2 linked regions of the Aquabacterium sp. OR-4 genome follow. The protein of the gene in region 2 interacts with the protein of the main gene of each other region in a pairwise test. Links are inferred from orthologs where the notes say so. Each region holds a gene or a part of one and is shown on either strand. Other genes may lie near its edges. The genes, in order: secD and pheT.

The links.
Region 1: the proteins of pheT (region 2) and secD interact in binary tests that used the Escherichia coli proteins (3 or more experiments, as listed by UniProt). The link is inferred for Aquabacterium sp. OR-4 from one-to-one orthologs.

The regions. Positions count from the first base shown.
Region 1 is NZ_JAOCQD020000002.1:1,729,316-1,739,429, reverse strand. The notes cover bases 4,198-7,197. They hold secD (protein translocase subunit SecD), read right to left. Parts: upstream 6,658-7,197; coding sequence 4,738-6,657; downstream 4,198-4,737. Other genes in these bases: yajC (preprotein translocase subunit YajC), read right to left, coding at 6,796-7,122; secF (protein translocase subunit SecF), read right to left, coding at 4,198-4,718. Outside these bases: DNA-processing protein DprA, read left to right, coding at 1-407; N4G63_RS19825 (Smg family protein), read left to right, coding at 515-967; N4G63_RS19820 (DUF1631 family protein), read right to left, coding at 1,079-3,607; more of secF, read right to left, coding at 3,663-4,197; N4G63_RS19800 (tetratricopeptide repeat protein), read right to left, coding at 7,280-8,233; purE (5-(carboxyamino)imidazole ribonucleotide mutase), read left to right, coding at 8,379-8,843; N4G63_RS19790 (5-(carboxyamino)imidazole ribonucleotide synthase), read left to right, coding at 8,840-10,036; N4G63_RS19785 (L-threonylcarbamoyladenylate synthase), read left to right, coding at 10,077-10,114. UniProt on the Escherichia coli protein: Part of the Sec protein translocase complex. Interacts with the SecYEG preprotein conducting channel. SecDF uses the proton motive force (PMF) to complete protein translocation after the ATP-dependent function of SecA.
Region 2 is NZ_JAOCQD020000001.1:2,001,060-2,011,256, forward strand. Bases 7,115-10,197 are described here. They hold pheT (phenylalanine--tRNA ligase subunit beta), read right to left. Parts: upstream 9,828-10,197; coding sequence 7,401-9,827; downstream 7,115-7,400. Other genes in these bases: N4G63_RS08725 (integration host factor subunit alpha), read right to left, coding at 7,115-7,356; pheS (phenylalanine--tRNA ligase subunit alpha), read right to left, coding at 9,876-10,197. In the rest of the region: N4G63_RS08695 (GNAT family N-acetyltransferase), read left to right, coding at 1-299; N4G63_RS08700 (bifunctional acetate--CoA ligase family protein/GNAT family N-acetyltransferase), read left to right, coding at 400-3,078; ppa (inorganic diphosphatase), read right to left, coding at 3,183-3,722; N4G63_RS08710 (sodium-translocating pyrophosphatase), read left to right, coding at 3,982-6,156; N4G63_RS08720 (MerR family transcriptional regulator), read right to left, coding at 6,486-6,959; more of N4G63_RS08725, read right to left, coding at 6,994-7,114.

The sequences.
Region 1 (10,114 bases), on a different replicon or contig from region 2:
GCGAGGTGTTTGCGCTGCCGGGCTCGATCCTGTCCGACCAGAGCGAGGGCTGCCATGCGCTGATCCGCCAGGGCGCCACGCTGGTCAGCTCGGTCGAGCAGGTGCTGGAAGACCTGGGCCCGCCCGCCGCCGGCGCGGGCCGCTGGCCGGCCGCCAGCACCACGCCGGCCGATGCCGGCGCGGCCGCAGGGCTGTGGCCCGACGCGCCCGCGGCGGCGGCCTCGGCAGACGAAAGCGACGACCCGGTGCTGCGCGCGCTGGGCCACGATCCGGCCTCGCTGGACGCCCTGATGGCTCGCTGCGGCTGGCCCGCGCACAGCCTCTCCGCCCACCTGCTGACGCTGGAATTGAGCGGCCAGATCGCCCGTTTGCCTGGCGGTCTGTACCAGAGAATCCAGCGTTCTTGAGCGCTTTTCGGGCAGTGAGCGCATGCTCACATCAAAGCCATGAAAAGCCACCGGAACCCAGGCCTGGGCCCACGCCCCAATCCCGGGCCCTGGGGTATAGTCAATTCATGTTCGAGGTTCTGGTCTATCTCTACGAGAACTACTGGCGCCCTGATGCGTGCCCGGATCACGCCCAGCTGACGCGCAAGCTCTCGGCCGTGGGCTTCGAGTCCGACGAGATCCAGGAAGCCCTGGTGTGGCTGGACGGCCTGGCCGAAGTGGCGCAAACCTATACCGGCGAGCAGTCCGAGGCCAGCATGCGCGTGTACTCGCCGGCCGAGGTGGATCGCCTGGGCCCCGATTCCGTGGCTTTCGTGAGCTTTCTCGAATCGGCCGGCGTGCTGCCGCCCTCGATGCGCGAAATGGTCATCGACCGTGCCACCGCGGTGGGTGAGTCGCCGCTGGCACTCGAAGACCTGAAGGTCATCGTGCTGATGGTCTTCTGGAGCCTGGGTGAAGAGCCCGACGCGCTGATCCTGGACGAGCTGTTCGTCGCACCCGAAGAGCGCCTGATCCACTGATCGGCGCTTGCGAGCGCTGCGGCGCTTTCAAGCGCCGGGCCACCACCCCTGTGCACGACCGCCTGCGCGCGCGGGCCGGGCCGGCGGGCCGACACCCGGCACCGGGATCTTCTAGTTCATCAGCTTCGACGGATCAGCGTCCAGCCGCGCCAGCGCGCTGCGTGTGGCCTTGACGGTGAGCGCTTCGTCTTGCGCAGGCAGCAGCAGGCCGGCCTGCAGATAGGCGGCCAGGCGCTGCTGCTGGAACATCAGGCAGCGGCCGGCCGGCGTGACGAACAGCGACAGCTGGCGGCGCATGCCGTGCCACACCAGCTGCACGTTCTCGCGGCGGCCACGCCAATCCAGCGTGTACCAGCTGCCCACCATCAGCTCGCGCGCCCAGGCCAGCATCGGCGCGGTGGGCATGGTGCCGCCGTCGGACACCACCTCGAGCTCGGAGCTCTCGTGGCCCGACAGGTCGAGCACCATCGACTCGTCGATCTCGATGTCTTCGGCGGCCGGCAGCAGCTCTTCGAGTGAGTCGAGCCGCTCCATCAAATCCTGCAGCCGGTCGCTGGGAATCACCGCCGCCTTGGCAGTGAAGGCCGCGGCCAGCGCGTTGTTCAGCGCGTTGATGCGCTCGTCCTGCTTCTCGGCGGCCATGTTGGCCGAGGCCATGCCGTCGCGCAGGCGCTTGAGAAGCGGCGGCAGGCGGCGAATGACCTCGGCGCGCTCTTCGCGCGTGACCTTGGCGCTGGCCGACCAGATCAGGTCGGCGGCGGCGCGCTTCATGGCCTTGGTCTCGGTGCTTTGCGCGCCGTAGCGCACGGCCGAGGTGGCCAGCACGTCGGCCCACACCTGGAACAGGAACTGGCGCACGCCCTCCTGCACCGGTACCTCGTTGAGCATGCGGCGCAGCTCGATGGTGTACTGGATGGCCAGGGTTTCGCGCTGCTCGACCTGCTGGGCCAGCGAGACGCCGCGGCGGGTGGCCTCGTTCTCGTTCTTGAAATAGTGCTCGAGGAACTTCTCGAACTCGACCAGCACGGTCTGGAACACGCGCCGGCCGGTGTCGGGATAGGCTTCGACCACCTGCACCACGCGCTTGATCTCTTTCTCGAGCGCGTCGCCGACCGCGCCGCTGGCCGAATCGAGCCCCATCACGCAGGCGCCCATGCGGTCGATCAGCCGGCGCGCCGGGTGGTCCAGCGTGGCGAAGAAGTCGGGCTCGCTGATGGCCACGCGCAGCACCGGCATCTGCAGCCGGGCAAACCACACGCGCATGGCCGCGGGGATGCGGTCTTCGGTGAGGATGCTCTGGAACATCATCGCCACGATTTCGATGGTGGCCCGCTCGGTGGGGCTGGAGGCGGCCTGCTTGAGTGCCTGCTTGCCCTTGTCGAGCTCGTCGAGCAGCATCGGCCCGGTGGGCGCCATGGCCCCGCCTGGTGCGCCACTGCCGCTGCGCCGGCCGGCCAGCCCGGCGGCGCCGCTGGGCGGCGTGGCCACAAAGCGGCGGCGCAGGTTCTGCTGCGCGTTCTGGATGGCCACGGCCAGGGTGTCGGACACCGGCCGCGCCTGCACCGTGTCGGAGAAGCCAGGCAGGTGGCGGCCCACCAGCCGGTTGAGCCGGCTCATCACCGCCTCGGCATGGTCGCTGCCGCGCGCCAGCGGCGCGGCGCGGGTCATCATGCGGGTTTCTTCGCCCACCTGCCGGTCGTCGGACGGGCCGTGCGACGGGTCGGCGTAGCGGGCGTTGCGGCGGCTGTCGCGCTCGCCGGCAGACTCCCAGCCGCCGTCGTACGCACCGGCGTCGGCATGGCCGGCGTGGCTTGGGTAGCCCGAGTGCGCGCTGCCGTAGTAGCCGCCGGCGCCACTGGCGTGGGCGTGGGCCATGCCGCCATGGCCGCTGGAGGTGCTGGGCACCCCCGAGGTGCTGCGCGGCGCCTGGCCCTGGGCACCGAAACCGCTGCCGCCGCCACCACCGCCGCCGCCATTGCTGTCGCGGGTGCGGCGGATCAGCGGGCGCAGGTCGACATCGGCCATCACGCGCTGGCTCACCAGCCAGCGGTTGGTCTCGTGGTAGGCCTCCTGGGCCAGGGCCGAGAACTCGTCGTGCAGCAGCGGCTGGGCCTCGCGCCAGTCACCGGCCAGCAGCCCCGACTGGCGCCAGGCGTCGAGCGCCACGCGCGCCAAGATGTGGGCGCGCAGCATGTCGTGGGTGTCGAGCTCGCCGCGGCGCTCAAGGTAGGCAACGCGCGAGCGCAGGTCGGTGAACTCCCAGGAGGCGCGATCCATCACCGCCAGCGCCAGGCGCGAGGTGAGGATCTCGCGCTCGATGGTGTCGTCGTCCACCAGCGACAGGCCGCCGCCGCGGCCGCCCAGCGGCGCATCGGAAGGCACCGAGGCCGTGACGCCATGTTGCAGCACGTGGCGCAGGCCGCTGGCCATGGCCGCGTGCCAGGCGCCCGAGCACTTGATCAGGCCCTGCACCAGATCGCGCCTGCGCTGGCCCACGGCGTACTCGGCCGGTTTGTCGAGCAGTTCGCGCGCGCCGCTCGAAACCGCTGTCACGAGGGCCGGCAGGCCCTTGAGCAGTTCTTCCACGTAGCGGCGCCGTGCCAGGCTGGCGATCTGGGCGTTGTCGGCAGCGGTCGCCATGGTGGAAGGCAGGACTTCGGGAGACTCAGAAATGACGCCTTACTCTATACCAGGACTAGACCACCGCCCCTGCATTCGGGTCGTTGGGATCGTGTTCCTTTGTACCGGCGCCCCCTCCCTTGCTGATGAGGTCTTCCCGCTTGACGCCCAGCCACATCGCGATGGCCGCGGCCACGAACACCGACGAGTAGATGCCGAACAGGATGCCGATGGTCAGGGCCACGGCAAAGTAGTGCAGCGTCGGGCCGCCGAACAGCAGCATCGACAACACCATCAGCTGGGTCGAGCCGTGGGTGATGACGGTGCGGCTGATGGTGCTGGTGATGGCGTGGTCGATGACCTGCGCGGTGTTGAGCTTGCGGTACTTGCGGAAGGCTTCGCGGATGCGGTCGAAGATGACCACCGACTCGTTGACCGAGTAGCCCAGCACCGCCAGCACCGCCGCCAGCACGGCCAGCGAGAACTCCCACTGGAAGTAGGCGAAGAAGCCCAGGATGATGATCACGTCGTGCAGGTTGGCGATGATCGCCGCCACCGCGAACTTCCATTCGAAGCGGATGGCCAGGTAGACCATGATGCCGATCACCACCACGGCCAGCGCCATGGCGCCGTCAGTGGCCAGTTCCGAGCCCACGGCCGGGCCGACGAATTCGGTGCGCGAGAGCTTCAGCGGCTCGGTGCCGGCGGCCACGGCACACGAGGGCCGGCTGACCTGCTCGCCCTGGGCCGTGGTGTAGGCCTTGGTGCCCACGCTGCCGCCTTCGGCCTTGCACAGGGCCTCGAAGGCCCGCGTGGCGGTGGCGGCCTGCTCGCCGGCCTTGGCCTCGCCGCTGACCGGCATGCGCACCAGCACATCGTGCGAGGTGCCGAAGTTCTGCACCTGTACCTCGCCGAGCTTGAGCGCCTCGACGGTGCTGCGCACCTTCTCGAGGTTGGCGGCCTGGGTGTACTCGACCTCCAGCACCGTGCCGCCCTTGAACTCGATCGACAGGTGCAGGCCGCGGGTGAGCAGGAAGAACACCGCCGCGGCAAAGGTGACGAAGCTGATGATGTTGAACACCAGCGCATGCCGCATGAACGGGATGTCGCGGCGGATGCGGAAAAATTCCATGGTCGTGCTCCTGTCGCGCTCAGGCCTTGGGGGCCGGGTCGGCGTCGGTGTTGTCGGGCGTCAAGGCGGAGCCGGCCACCGCGGCCGGGCGCCACACCTGGCCGATCGACACGCTCTTGAGCTTCTTCTGGCGGCCGTACCAGAGGTTGACCAGGCCGCGCGAGAACATCACTGCCGAGAACATGCTGGTCAGGATGCCCAGGCAGTGCACCACGGCAAAGCCGCGCACGAAGCCCGAACCGAAGGCCAGCAGCGCCAGGCCGGCGATCAGCGTGGTGATGTTGCTGTCGAGGATGGTGGCGAACGCGCGTTCGTAGCCGGCATGGATGGCCGCCTGGGGCGAGGCGCCGTTGCGCAGCTCCTCGCGCACGCGCTCGTTGATCAGCACGTTGGCGTCGATGGCCATGCCCAGCGTCAGGGCGATGGCGGCGATGCCCGGCAGCGTGAGCGTGGCCTGCAGCATCGACAGCACGGCCACCAGCAGCAGCAGGTTGAAGCCGAGCGCCAGCGTGCTGATCACGCCGAACAGCAGGTAGTAGCCGCACATGAACACCGCGATGGCGGCGAAGCCGTAGGCCACGCTGGCAAAGCCCATCTGGATGTTCTCGGCGCCCAGCGTCGGGCCGATGGTGCGCTCTTCGATGATCTCCATCGGCGCGGCCAGCGAGCCGGCGCGCAGCAGCAGCGCGGTGTCGCTGGCTTCCTGGGTGGTCATGCGGCCCGAGATCTGCACGCGGCCGCCGCCGATCTCGCTGCGGATCACCGGCGCGGTGACGACCTCGCCCTTGCCCTTCTCGAACAGCAGGATGGCCATGCGCTTGCCGATGTTGTCGCGCGTGACATCGCGGAAGATGCGCGCGCCCTTGGCATCGAGCGTCAGGTGCACGGCCGGCTCGCCGCTGGTGCCCGAGTCGAAGCCCGACTGGGCGTCGGTGAGGTTCTCGCCGGTCAGCACGACCTGGCGGAAGACGATGATCGGCGTGCCGTCACGCTCGAGGTAGCGCTCGCTGCCAAAGGGCACCGGGCCGGCGCCGCGCAGCGCATCCAGCGCCTCGGTGCTGCTGTTGACCATGCGCACCTCCAGCGTGGCGGTGCGGCCGATGATGTCCTTGGCGCGGGCCGTGTCCTGCACGCCGGGCAGCTGCACCACCACGCGGTCGGCGCCCTGCTGCTGGATCACCGGCTCGTTGGTGCCCAGCTCGTTGATGCGGTTGTGCAGCGTGGTGATGTTCTGCTTGATGGCCGCGTCCTGCACCGCCTTGGCGGCCGGGGGCTTGAGCGCGCCGGTGAGCTTGACGTCGCTGCCGTCGGGGGCCGGCGTCCACTGCCAGTCGGGCAGCTGGTCGGACAGCACATTGGCCGCCTGCTGGGCGGTGGCCGCGTCGCGCAGGCGCACCGTCACCGTCTGGCCGTCGCGGGCGATGCCGGCATGGCGCACGTTCTTGTCGCGCAGCAGCGTGCGGGCGTCGCCCACCACGCTGTCGGCCTTCTTCAGCAGCGCGGCCTTCATGTCCACCTGCATCAGGAAGTGCACGCCGCCGCGCAGGTCAAGGCCCAGGAACATGGGCATCGCGTGCAGGCGGCTCAGCCAGGTGGGCGTGCGGCTCAGCAGGTTGAGCGCGACGATGTAGCCGGGGTCGGCGGCATCGGGGTTCAGCGCCTTGGCGATCGCGTCCTTGGCCTTGATCTGGTCGTCGGTGCTGCCAAAGCGCGCCTTGACCGAGGTGCCTTCCAGCTGCACGAAGTCGGCCGTCAGCCCGGCGGTCTTGATCGCCTGCTCGATGCGCGGCACCAGCGCCGCCTCGACCTTCAGCGTGGCCTTGGCCGAAGACACCTGCACGGCCGGCGCCTCGCCGAAGAAGTTGGGCAGCGTGTAGACCAGCCCGATCACCAGCGTCAGGGCCAGCAGGGCGTATTTCCACCAGGGGTAACGGTTCATCGTCGCGATCCTCGACCCGGTGGCAGGCCCTGCTGGGCAGGTGGCTGCGGCGCCGGGCGGTTCACCCCGCGGGCGGGGTGCATCTGGCGGCCGTGGTGCGGGGGGCACCGGCGGCCGTGCCTCACAAGCCGCTGGGGCTTACTTGCCGTAGGTGCCCTTGGGCAGCACCTGCACCACGGCGCTGCGCTGCAGCTGCAGCTCGACGCCGCTGGCGACTTCAAGGCGCAGGTGGTTGTCGTCGAGCTTGGTCACGCGGCCCACCAGACCGCCCGAGGTGACCACCTCGTCGCCCTTGGCCAGCGCCTCGATCATGGCGCGGTGCTCCTTCTGGCGCTTCATCTGCGGGCGGATCATCACGAAGTACAGCACGGCGAACATGCCGACCATGATGACCAGCTGCATGGTGCCGCCGTCACCAACACCGGCGGCCGGGGCGGTCTGGGCGAATGCGTTGGAAATGAACATGTGAGAGGTTCCTACTGAAGGTCAGGTCGTGCGCTGCCTGGAGGCAACGCCTTGGGATGCGGGCAAACCGCCCATTTTAGGTGCGCGCGGTGACGCCCGATGCGAGGGGCGCTGCGGCGGCGCCCGGCACCCGGCCGGGCGCACGGGCGCATGGCGTTCAGAACAGCGCCATGCTGAGCTTGCGACGGTACTGGTCGATCACCGGGTCGGACGGCGTCACCGCCGCCTTGCCGGTGAGCTCGAGCGTGCCCTTGGCCTTGGCGGCGTCCTGCCCCGGCGCGGCCTTGGGCACCGGCTTGGTCATCAGCTCGAGGATGGCCACATAGGTCTTGCGCGCCAGCTCGTCGTGCCAGGCCTTGTCGCGCATGATGATCTCGAGCAGCGCGTCCATCGCGTCGGTGAAGCGGCCCACCGCCATCAGCAGCTGGGCCAGCTCGTAGCGGGCGTCGAAGTCGCGGCGGTTGGCCTCGATGGCCGCGGCCAGGGCCTGCGGGCTGCGCGCCACGGGCGCCTTCTCGCAGGCGCTCAGCCACAGGCCCAGGGCGGCCAGGCGCGGCTCGAACTGCAGCTTCGAGACCACCGGCTCGAAGGCCTGGCGCGCCAGCACCAGATCGCCTGTCTCGATCAGCAGCTTCACGTAGTCGAAGCGCGCGCTGTCGTTGGCCGGGTCCGCCGCCACGGCCTGCTGCAGCTTGGCCAGCGCGGCCGGCAGGTCGCCCTCGGCCTCCAGGGCTTCGGCCTCGGCGGTCTCGACCTCGGCCTCGACCTCGTCGGCGCTGGGCACATGGCGGTCGAGAAACTCGCGGATCTGCGCCTCGGGCAGCGCGCCTACAAAGCCGTCCACCGGCTGGCCATTGGCAAACAGCACGCAAAACGGGATCGAGCGCACGCCGAAGGCCTGGCTCAGCTGGCTGGCGATCTCGGGCTGGTCGTCGCTGTTGAGCTTGGCCAGCGTGAAGCGGCCCTCGTAGGCGGTTTCCAGCTTCTCGAGGATGGGCCCCAGCGTGCGGCAGGGCTGGCACCAGGGCGCCCAGATGTCGAGCAGCACCGGCTGCTGCATCGAGGCCTGGATCAGCTCGGTTTCGAAATTCTGGATCGTGATGTCGCTCATGGTGGGCTGGGCCTGCAGGGGTTTTGACAGTCGCGTGGCACGGGCAGATGCGGGCGGCCGCCTACAATTCAATGTTTTGCCGTCGCTTGCGGAGAACCCCTTGTCAGTTGAGCACCACAACCCCAGCGCCGTGATCGGCGTGCTGATGGGATCGTCCAGCGACTGGGAGACGATGCGCGAGGCGGCCCGGATTCTCGCCGACTTCGGCGTGCCGCATGAATGCCGCGTGGTCTCGGCCCACCGCATGCCCGACGAGATGTTTGCCTACGCCGAGGCCGCTGCCGGTCGCGGGCTGCGCGCCATCATCGCCGGCGCCGGTGGCGCGGCCCACTTGCCGGGCATGCTGGCGGCCAAGACCACCGTGCCGGTGCTGGGCGTGCCGGTGCAGAGCCGGGCGCTGTCGGGGGTGGATTCGCTGCACTCCATCGTGCAGATGCCCAAGGGCATTCCGGTGGCCACCTTCGCCATCGGCGCGGCGGGCGCGGCGAACGCGGCCCTGTTTGCGGTGGCCATGCTGGCCACCGGCGATGCCGCGCTGCGCGGCCGGCTCGAGGCCTTCCGCGCGGCGCAGACGGCCGCTGCCCAGGCCATGACGGCAGAACTCAAATGAGCGGCAAGACGATTCTTCCGGGCGCCACGCTGGGCGTGATGGGCGGCGGCCAGCTGGGCCGCATGTTCGTGCAGGCGGCGCAGGCGATGGGCTATTTCACCGCCGTGCTCGATGCCGATCCGGCCTCGCCGGCCGGCCTGGTGGCCCACTACCACATCGACACCGGCTACCTCGACGAGCAGGGCCTGGCGCAGCTGATGCAGCGCAGCGCCGCGATCACCACCGAGTTCGAGAACGTGCCCGCCGCCGCGCTGGTGACGCTGGGTGCGCACCGGCCGGTGGCGCCGGCGGCCGAGGCCGTGGCCATCTGCCAGGACCGCGCCGAAGAAAAGGCGCTGTTCCGCCGCGCCGGCGTGCCGTGCGCGCCGCATGCCCGCATCGAGACCGAGGCCGAACTGGCCGCCGTGCCCGACAGCCTGCTGCCCGGCATCCTGAAGACCGCCCGCCTGGGCTACGACGGCAAGGGCCAGGTGCGCGTGGCCGACCGCGCCGCGCTGGCCGCCGCCTGGGCCCAGCTGCGGCAGGTGCCCTGCGTGCTCGAGGCCATGCTGCCGCTGGCACTGGAGCTCAGCGTGGTGGTGGCGCGCAATGCCTTTGACGACGTGGTGCAGCTGCCGGTGCAGCAGAACCTGCACCGCGACGGCATCCTGGCCGTGACCCAGGTGCCGGCACCCGATGTCGCGCCGGCGCTGCAGCAGCAGGCCAGCGACTGCGCCGCCGCGCTGGCCCGGGCGCTGGGCTATGTGGGCGTGCTGTGCGTCGAGTTCTTCGTGCTGAAAGACCCGCTGCCAGGCCCCGACGGCACCTGGGTCTCGCTGGTGGCCAACGAGATGGCGCCGCGTCCGCACAACTCGGGCCATTGGTCGGTGGACGGCAGCGACGTGAGCCAGTTCGAGCTGCAGGTGCGCACGCTCACCGGCCTGCCGCTGGTGGCGCCGCGCCAGCATTCGCCGGCGGTGATGCTCAACCTGCTGGGCGACCTGTGGTTTCCGCAGGGCGCCGATGCGGCCGAAGCCACACCGCCGTGGGCCCAGGTGCTGGCACTGCCCGGCGTGCACCTGCACCTGTACGGCAAGGCCAGCGCCCGCCCGGGCCGCAAGATGGGCCACCTCACCGTCACGGCCGACACCGCCGCCATGGCCCGCACGGTGGCCTCGCAGGCCGCGGCGCTGCTGGGCCTGCCGGCGTTCTGAGCGCGCGGCGCCGCGCCACGTCTCCATCAAACCTCCGGCGATGAGCATCCTGCGCGGCGACGATCCCGCGGCCCTGGC
Region 2 (10,197 bases):
CCTTCGGCCGCTACTGGGGCGCCACCGAGTACATCCCCTGCCTGCACTTCGAGGCCTGTTACTACCAGCCGCTGGCCTGGTGCCTGGCCAACGGCTACACGCGCTTCGAGGGCGGCGCGCAGGGCGAGCACAAGATGGCGCGCGGCCTGATGCCGGCGCCCACGCGCTCGGCGCACTGGCTGGCGCACCCCGAGTTCAACCGTGCGGTGGCCGACTACCTGGCGCAGGAGGGCGAAGGCATCGCCGCCTACATCGACGAACTGCACGAACACAGCCCGTTCCGCCACCCTGGCGCTTGATGCAGGGCAAGCACCGAGGCCTTGGGCGCCGGGGCGGCCGCTGGCCGGGCCTATGCTCGGACAAACCCTGATCAGGCGCCCCGCGCGCCTTGCCGCGTTCATGGACAAGCATTACCTCACCCCGCTGTTCTCGCCCGAATCCATCGTGGTGTTTGCCGGCGATCCCGACCAGCCGGCACAGCAGACCGCCCACGCCCGTGCCCTGCTGGCTGAACTGCAAAGCCACGGCTTCAGCGGGCCGATCACCTTTCTCGACATCTCGATGACCGGCACGCTGGCCGATCTGGCGCACTCGCGTGCCGATCTGGCGCTGATCGCGCTGCCGGCCGATCAGGTGGCCGCCGCGCTGGAGGTGACCGGCCGCATCCGCTGCCGCGCGGCCCTGGTGCTGGGCGCCGGCATGTCGGCCACGCAGTGCAGCGACCTGCTGGCCATTGCCAAGCGCCATGGCGTGCACCTGCTGGGGCCCAACAGCCTGGGCTTTCAGCGCCCGCACCTGAAGCTCAACGCCGCGGCGGCCGGGCCGCTGGCCACGCCGGGGCCGCTGGCGCTGGTGTCGCAGTCGGGCGCGCTCACCTCGTCGATCATCGACTGGGCCGGCCGCAACGGCGTGGGCTTCTCGGCCGTGGTGTCGCTGGGCCCGAACACCGCGGTCGACCTGCCGCAGGTGCTCGACTTTCTGGCCAACGACGCCAGCACGCAGAGCATCCTGGTCTACATGGAAGGCATCCGCCACGCGCGGCGCTTCATGAGCGCGCTGCGCGCCGCGGCCTTCGTCAAGCCGGTGGTGGTGATGAAGGCCGGGCGCAAGCCGGCCGGCTCGCATGCCGCGCTGACCCACTCGGCGGCCATCGTCGGCTCGGACGACGTGTTCGAGTCGGCGCTGCGGCGTGCCGGTGCGGTGCGGGTGCGGGTGTTCACGCAGCTGTTCTCGGCCGCCAAGTGCCTGGCCTCGCGCTACCGCCCGGTAGGCAAGCGCATGGCCATCATCACCAATGGCGGCGGCCCCGGCGTGCTGGCCGCCGACTGGGCCAACGAGATCGGCATCGAGGTGGCGGCCTTCAGCGACGCCACGCGCGTGGGTCTGGCGCCGCTGCTGCCCGACGGGGCCACGCTGCAGTCGCTGGTCGACCTGGGTGAAGACGCCCGCCCCGAGCATTTCAAGGCCGCCGTGCAGGCCTGCGGCAAGGACCGCGGCATCGACGGCGTGCTGGTGATCCTGAGCCCCAAACCCGACAGCGATGCGGCCGCGGTGGCACGGGCCATCGTCGAGGTGTTTCGCCCGGTGGCCAAGCCGGTCCTGGCCTGCTGGATGGGCGACGAGTCGGTGCGCGAGGCACGCGAGGTGCTCAACGCCGCCGCCATCCCCAACTTCCGCACCCCCGAGGCGGCGGTGGACGCCTTCGGCAACATCGCCAGCTTCTACCAGAACCAGCAGCTGCTGCAGCAGACGCCGCCGCCGCTGTCGGCGCTGAACCAGCCCGACACCGAAGGCGCGCGCCTGCTGATCGAGGGCGTGCTGGCCGAGCGCCGCAAGGTGCTCACCGAAATGGAAAGCAAGGCGTTGCTGGCCGCCTTCCACATCCCGGTCACGCGCACGATGCTGGCGCGCAGCGCCAACGAGGCCATGCTGATCGCCAGCCAGCTGGGCTACCCGGTGGCGCTGAAGATCGATTCGCCCGACATCAGCCACAAGAGCGATGTGCAGGGCGTGGCGCTGAACGTGAGCACCGCCACCCAGGTGCGCGACACCTACAACGACATGCTGGCCGCGGTGAAGCGTGCACTGCCCGCGGCCCGCATCAACGGCGTGACCATCCAGCCCATGGCCGCCAAGCGCCGTGGCCGCGAGATCTACATCGGCCTGACCACCGACGACCCCTTCGGCCCGGTGATCACCTTCGGCGCCGGCGGCACCATGATCGAGCTGATCGCCGACCGCGCGATGGAGCTGCCGCCGCTGAACCAGTTTCTGGCGCGGCGGCTGATCGAGCGCTCGCGCGTGGCGGCCATGCTGGGCGAGTGGCGCGGCCACCCGGCGGCCGATCTGGACGCCATCGAGCAGGTGCTGCTGCGGGTGTCGGAGATGGTCTGCCAGCTGCCGCAGCTGCGCGAGATGGACATCAACCCGATCATCGTCGACGAGAGCGGTGCGGTGGCCGTGGATGCCCGCGTGGTGATCGACCATGCCCAGCCCAGCGTGGGCGAGTACACCCACCTGGCCATCCTGCCCTACCCCAGCGCCTACGAGCGCGAGTGGCCGATGAAGGGCGGCGGCCTGTACACCATCCGCCCGGTGCGGCCCGACGACGCCGACATGCTGCAGGCCTTTGTGCGCAGCCTGTCGGAAGAAAGCCGCTACTTCCGCTTTGCCAGCGCCATCCAGGAGCTGCCGGCGCGCATGCTGGCCCGCTACACGCTGATCGACTACGACCGCGAGATGGCCCTGGTGGCCGTGCACCGCAGCCGCGAGGCCGGCGCAGACGGCGAGTTTGTCGAGCGCGAGCAGATCATCGGCGTGTCACGCTACATCACCAACCCCGACCAGACGAGTTGCGAGTTCTCGCTGGTGGTGAGCGACGCCTACAAGGGCCAGGGCCTGGGCTCGCGGCTGATGCTCAGCATCATGGACTTTGCCCGCGCCAAGGGCCTGGCCGAGATCGACGGCCTGGTGCTGGCCAACAACCCCAACATGCTGCGCCTGATGACCAGCCTGGGCTTTGCCACGCGCAGCTTCCCGGAAGACCCGGACTTCAAGCTGGTGAGCAAGGCGCTGTAGCCCAGGCCCCAGCCCGGTGCGCTGCGCCAATGACAACGGGCCCCGCAGGGCCCGTTGATCCTTGTGCCTGGCCGCGCCGCAGCGCGGCACCGGGCAGGCCGTGCTTACTTCTTGCCTTCGACGGCCCAGCGCTTCATGCCTTCGGACACCTCGGCCTTGGCGGCGTCGGTGCCTTCCCAGCCCACCACCTTGACCCACTTGCCCACTTCGAGATCCTTGTAGTGCTCGAAGAAGTGCTGGATGGTCTTCAGGCGCAGCGGGTTCAGGTCTTCAGGCTTCTTCCACTGGCTGTAGACCGACAGGATCTTGTCGATGGGCACGGCCAGCAGCTTGTTGTCGCCGCCCGCCTCGTCGTCCATCTTCAGCATGCCCAGCGGACGGCAGGTGACCACCACGCCCGGGATCAGCGGCACCGGCGTGATCACCAGCACATCGACCGGATCGCCATCGTCGGCCAGCGTGTTGGGGATGTAGCCGTAGTTGCACGGGTAGTGCATCGAGGTGCTCATGAAACGATCGACGAACAGGGCGCCGGATTCATGGTCGACCTCGTACTTGATCGGGTCGCCGTTCATCGGGATCTCGATGATCACGTTGAACTCGTCGGGCGCCTTGGCGCCGGGGGTCACGTTGTGCAGGCTCATGGTGGTGCTCGTTGCGGCAGTGCCGGTGCGGTTTTCGGGGAAACCCCGATTCTACGGATGCCGCATGACCCCGCCCTGACGCCCGCACCACACACCCCGCAACACCCGCCTTGCGTTACCGCAGGAAAACACGGGGTCGGATGGATGACGCTTCCCTTACATTGAATTGGCGACCGCTGCCATGGCCGGTTGAACCGGTGCCAAACAAATCCGCGGCGCAAATCACAGGGCCTGAATCAACGAGGAAGGAGAAACCTTGATTTCCACCATGCAGGCGCTCTACATCGCGCTCTTGTTCGGCGTCATCGCCGTGGCTTATGGCTTCATCCAGCGGGGCTGGATCCTGAAACAGGACGCGGGCAACGCCCGCATGCAGGAAATCGCCGAGGCGATCCAGCAAGGTGCGGCCGCGTACCTTGCGCGGCAGTACCGCACCATCGGCATCGTGGGCCTGGTGCTCGCAGTGCTGATCGGCTGGTTCCTTGACGGCACCACGGCGGCCGGCTTCGTGCTCGGTGCAGTGCTGTCGGGCGCCTGCGGCTTCATCGGCATGAACGTGTCGGTCAAGGCCAATGTGCGCACCGCGCAGGCCGCCACCCGCGGCATCGGCCCGGCGCTGAATGTCGCGTTCAAGGGCGGCGCCATCACCGGCATGCTGGTGGTGGGCCTGGGCCTGCTGGGTGTGGGCGCCTTCTTCCTCTACATCACCGGCAACGGCACGGCGGCCAACGACAAGAGCCTGTCCACCGTGCTCAAGCCGCTGCTGGGCCTGGCCTTCGGCTCGAGCCTGATCTCGATCTTTGCCCGCCTGGGTGGCGGCATCTTCACCAAGGGCGCCGACGTGGGCGCCGATCTGGTGGGCAAGGTCGAGGCCGGCATCCCCGAGGACGACCCGCGCAACCCGGCGGTGATTGCAGACAATGTGGGCGACAACGTGGGCGACTGCGCCGGCATGGCCGCCGACCTGTTCGAGACCTATGCCGTGACCCTGATCGCCACCATGGCGCTCGGCGCGCTGATGGTCACCGCGGCGCCGATGGCCGCGGTGGTCTACCCGCTGCTGCTGGGCGGTGTGTCGATCATCGCCAGCATCGTCGGCTGCAGCGTGGTGAAGGCCAGCCCCGGCATGAAGAACGTGATGCCGGCGCTCTACAAGGGCCTCATCGTCGCCGGCGTGCTGTCGTTCATCGCCTTCATCGGCGTCACCTACCTGGTGATGCCGCCCGACGCCCTGGGCGCCGGCACGCAGATGCGCATGATCGGCTCCTGCGCCGTGGGTCTACTGCTCACCGCCGGCCTGGTGTGGGTGACCGAGTACTACACCGGCACCCAGTACAAGCCGGTGCAGCATGTGGCGCAGGCCAGCACCACCGGCCACGGCACCAACGTGATCGCCGGCCTGGGCGTGAGCATGAAGTCCACCGCCTGGCCGGTGATCATGGTCTGCATGGCCATCGTCGCGTCCTTCCAGCTGGCCGGCCTGTACGGCATCGCCATCGCCGCCACCGCCATGCTCAGCATGGCCGGCATCGTGGTGGCGCTCGACGCCTACGGCCCGATCACCGACAACGCCGGCGGCATTGCCGAGATGGCCGAGCTGCCGGCCAGCGTGCGCGACATCACCGACCCGCTGGACGCCGTGGGCAACACCACCAAGGCAGTCACCAAGGGCTATGCCATCGGCTCGGCCGGCCTGGCCGCCCTGGTGCTGTTTGCCGACTACACCCATGCACTCGAGGCGCGCGGCATGCACGTGTCGTTCGACTTGAGCGACCACATGGTGATCATCGGCCTGTTCATCGGCGGCCTGATCCCCTACCTGTTCGGCGCCATGGCGATGGAGGCGGTGGGCCGCGCCGCCGGCGCCGTGGTGGTGGAGGTGCGCAAGCAGTTCCAGGACGGACAGATCATGGCCGGCAAGCGCAAGCCCAACTACGGCGCGGCGGTCGACATGCTCACCACCGCCGCCATCAAGGAGATGGTGGTGCCCTCGCTGCTGCCGGTGGCAGTGCCCATCCTGGTGGGCATGCTGCTGGGCCCGGCCGCGCTGGGTGGCCTGCTGATGGGCACCATCGTCACCGGCCTGTTCGTGGCCATCTCGATGTGCACCGGCGGCGGCGCCTGGGACAACGCCAAGAAGCTGATCGAAGAAGGCTTCAAGGACGAAGCCGGCGTGCTGCACAAGAAGGGCGGCGATGCGCACAAGTCGGCCGTCACCGGCGACACCGTGGGCGATCCCTACAAGGACACCGCCGGACCGGCCGTCAACCCGCTGATCAAGATCATCAACATCGTGGCCCTGCTGATCGTGCCGCTGCTGCCGATGTCGGCCAGCACCAAGGCCGCCGACAACCACGCCACGGCACCCGCGGCCGTCACCGCACCGGCCGCGGCGTCTGCGGCGTCGGTGCCAGCCTCGGCGGCCTCGCAGTGAGCGCCTGAGCACCGGCGCCATCGCGCATGGCGTGGTGCCCCAGCCAAGCCAGCCCCCGGGCTGGCTTTTTTCATGCCTCGTCCGGGCTGAGAGGATGTCCCCGAAATGAGAGGCTGGCACAGACCGGCGACAACACGGCGCAAAGCCCAAAGCCGCGCCACAGCCGCTGAAAAGCAAAAAGCCTGGTGTCTTGTGGACACCAGGCTCTGCCGTTCTTTGGTCGGGGTGGCGGGATTCGAACTCGCGACCCCTTGCACCCCATGCAAGTGCGCTACCAGGCTGCGCTACACCCCGACGAAGCCTCGCATTATAGACAGAAAATCAGCCGTTCAGACGGCCAGCAACGCACGAATCGACATCAGCTCAGCGCGCAGCTGCGACGGCGCGAGTTCACGCACCTCGGGCAGCGGCATGGCCTCGTCGGCAAACGCATGCACATCGGCGCCGGCGGGCAGGCCGTCAACGCCCAGCACGGCGCCGTCGTCCGGGCCATCGATGTCGTCGAGGCTGGGCGGCAGACCGGTCACACCCACGGCACGCGCGGCCGCGGCCAGTTCGCCGAGCTGGTTGCGCGCGCCGCTTATCGTGAAACCCTGGTCGTAGAGCAGGTCGCGGATGCGGCGGATCAGCAGCACCTCGTGATGCTGGTAGTAGCGCCGGTTGCCGCGCCGCTTCATCGGCTTGAGCTGGGTGAACTCCTGCTCCCAGTAGCGCAGCACATATGGCTTGACGCCGCACAACTCACTGACCTCACCAATGGTGAAGTAGCGCTTGGCGGGAATCGCGGGGAGCGAATTCTCCATATGAATCAAGGCGGTGAGCGAGCGAGCTCAGACTCTACTCGAACTCTTCACCCAGCGGGGTGTCGCCTTGCACGATCGCCTTGAGCTTGTGGCTGGCATGGAACGTCACCACGTTGCGCGCCTTGATCGGGATCGCCTCGCCGGTGCGCGGATTGCGCCCCGGGCGCGGCGCCTTGCGCCGGATGTTGAAGTTGCCAAAGCCGGAGAGCTTGACGTCGCTGCCGTCCACCAGGGTCTGGTGCACGATTTCGAAGAAGGCCTCGACCATGTCCTTCGATTCGCGCTTGTTCAGGCCCAGGCGCTCGAACAGCAGCTCGGCCAGTTCGGCCTTGGTCAGCGTGGGCGTCTCCAACGACGGCAGGATCACGCGGTCGGGCTTCGTGTCCTCGGTATTCATATGGTGTTGTCCTCGGTACGACAGGCGTGTTTTCTGATCGGGCTTCAGGCCCGCAGGCGGGCGCCCACGGCCTGGGTGGCGCGTTCCACCGCTGCGGCCACGGCGGCATCGATGCGCTCATCGGTCAGCGTGGCCTCGGCATCCAGCAGTTCGATGCGCACGGCCATGCTGCGCTCGCCGGCCGCGATGTCGGTCACCGGTTTGGCCGGGCGGTAGACGTCAAACAGCGTGACCGTCTGCACCAGGCCCGACGGATCGGCGCGCAAGGCGCCCAGCAGCGCGTCGTGGCTGGCCTGCTCGCCCACCACCAGGGCCAGGTCGCGCAGCGCCGCCTGATGCCGTGCAATCGGCTGGCCCACCGGCACCACACGCTGCTGCACGGCGTCCAGGCTCAGCTCGAACAGCAGCGGCGCCTGCGGCAGCTCGTAGGCCTGGCGCCACTTGGGATGCAGCTCGCCGATCACGCCGATGGCCTGGCCATCGAGCAGCACGCGCGCGCTGCGGCCCGGGTGCAGCGCCGGATGGCTCGCCGGCTCGAAGCGCACCGGGCCGGGCGCCAGCAAGGCCTCGACATCCCCCTTCAGATCGAAGAAGTCGGCCGCACGCTCGGCCACGCCCCATTGGGTGATCTCGGCCGGCCCGTAGGCCAGGCCCGCCACATGCATCGGCTGGTGCACACCGGCCACCGTGGTGTCGCTGTCGGCCACGCCGGCATCGCGCAGGGCCACACGACCCAGCTCGAACACGCGCACCCGCGGCGCCTTGCGCGCCAGGTTGTGGCGCAATACCTGCACCAGGCTGCCGATCAGGCTGGAGCGCATCACCGCCAGCGGTGCGGCAATCGGGTTGAGCACGCGGATCGGGTCGGCATTGCCGGCCAGCTCATGCTCCCAGCGCGCTTCCACGAAGCTGAAGTTGATCGTCTCCTGGTAGCCCAGCGCGGCCAGACTGTGGCGCACGGCATGGCGGCTGCGCTGCGCCTCGGTGCGCAGGTGCGCTGTCACCGGCGCCAGCGGCGGCGTGGCCGGCAGCGCGTTGTAGCCGATGACGCGGATCACCTCCTCGATCAGGTCTTCCTCGATCGCCAGGTCGAAGCGCCAGCTCGGCGGCGTGACCACCAGGCTGCCCGGCGCCTCGGAAAATTCGAGCCCCAGGCGGCGGAACACGTCGGCGCACTGCGCCTGCGTGACCGGCATGCCGATGACCTTGGCCGCGCGCTCGACGCGCAGCGTGACCGGGGCGCGCGCAGGCAGGCTCAGTGTCTGGTCGTCCATCGGGCCGGCATCGCCGCCGCACACCTGCTGCACCAGGCGCGTGATGTGCTCGATGTGGGCCACCGTCTGCGCCGGATCGACACCCCGCTCGAAGCGGTGACCGGCATCGGTCGAGAAGTTGTAGCGGCGCGAGCGCCCCGCCACCGCCTGCGGCCACCAGAACGCGGCCTCGATGTAGATGTTCTTCGTCTCGTCGCTCACGGCAGTGGCGTCGCCACCCATGATGCCGGCCAGTGACTCGACCGCCTGCGCATCGGCAATCACGCCCACCGTCGTGTCCAGCGTCACGGTGTTGCCGTTCAGCAGCTTCAGCGTCTCGCCCTCGACACCCCAGCGCACCACCAGTTTCTGGTGGATTTTGTCGAGGTCAAAAATATGCGAGGGCCGGCCGTACTCGAACATCACGTAGTTCGAGATGTCGACCAGCGGGCTCACCGGCCGCTGGCCGCAGCGCGCCAGGCGCTCGATCATCCAGGCCGGCGTCTTGGCCTGGGTGTTGACGCCGCGCACGATGCGGCCCGAGAAGCGGCCACACAGATCGGGCGCCTGCACCTGCACCGGCAGCACGTCGGCGTGGGCCACTGCCGCTGGCGCAAATTCGGGTGTGCGCAGCGGCGCGCCGGTGAGGGCCGCCAACTCGCGCGCGATGCCATACACCGACAGGCCGTGCGCCAGATTGGGCGTGAGCTTGAGCGTGAACACCGTGTCGTCGAGCTTCAGGTGGCCGCGGATGTCGGCGCCCAGCGGCGCATCGGCGGCCAGCTCCAGCAGGCCGCCGTGGTCGTCGCTCAGCTTGAGTTCACGCGCCGAGCACAGCATGCCGGCGCTTTCCACGCCGCGCAGCTTGCCCAGCTTGATGGCGAACGGCGCGCCGCCGTCCTCGGTGGGCGGCAGCTCGGCACCCACCAGCGCCAGTGGCACCTTGATGCCCACGCGGGCGTTCGGCGCGCCGCAGACGATCTGCAGCGGCCCGTCCTTGCTGTGCACACCGGCATCCACCCGGCACACGCGCAGGCGGTCGGCATTGGGGTGCTGATCGGCCTCGACGATCTCGGCCACCACCACGCCCGTGAACGGTGGCGCCACCGGGCGCATGTCTTCCACTTCCATGCCCGACATGGTGAGCAGCTCGGCCAGCTGCGCGGTATCGAGCGGGGGGTTGCAGAACTCGCGCAACCAGGATTCAGGAAACTGCATCGTGCAACTCGCGAAAATTCGTTCGGTTCAAGGCGACGGCGGGGCCGTTCAGCGGAACTGGCTCAGAAAGCGCAGGTCGCCGTCGTAGAACTGGCGCAGGTCGTTCACGCCGTAACGCAGCATGGTCAGCCGGTCAGGGCCCAGACCGAAGGCGAAGCCGATCCACTGCTCGGCATCCAGGCCGAAGTTGCGCACCACGTTCGGATGCACCTGGCCGCAACCGCCCACCTCGAGCCACTTGCCCTTGAGCGGCCCGGACTCGAAGGCGATGTCGACCTCGGCCGAAGGCTCGGTGAACGGAAAGAACGACGGCCGAAAGCGCAGCACCAGGTCGTCGCTCTCGAAGAAGCGGCGGAAAAAGTCGGTCAAC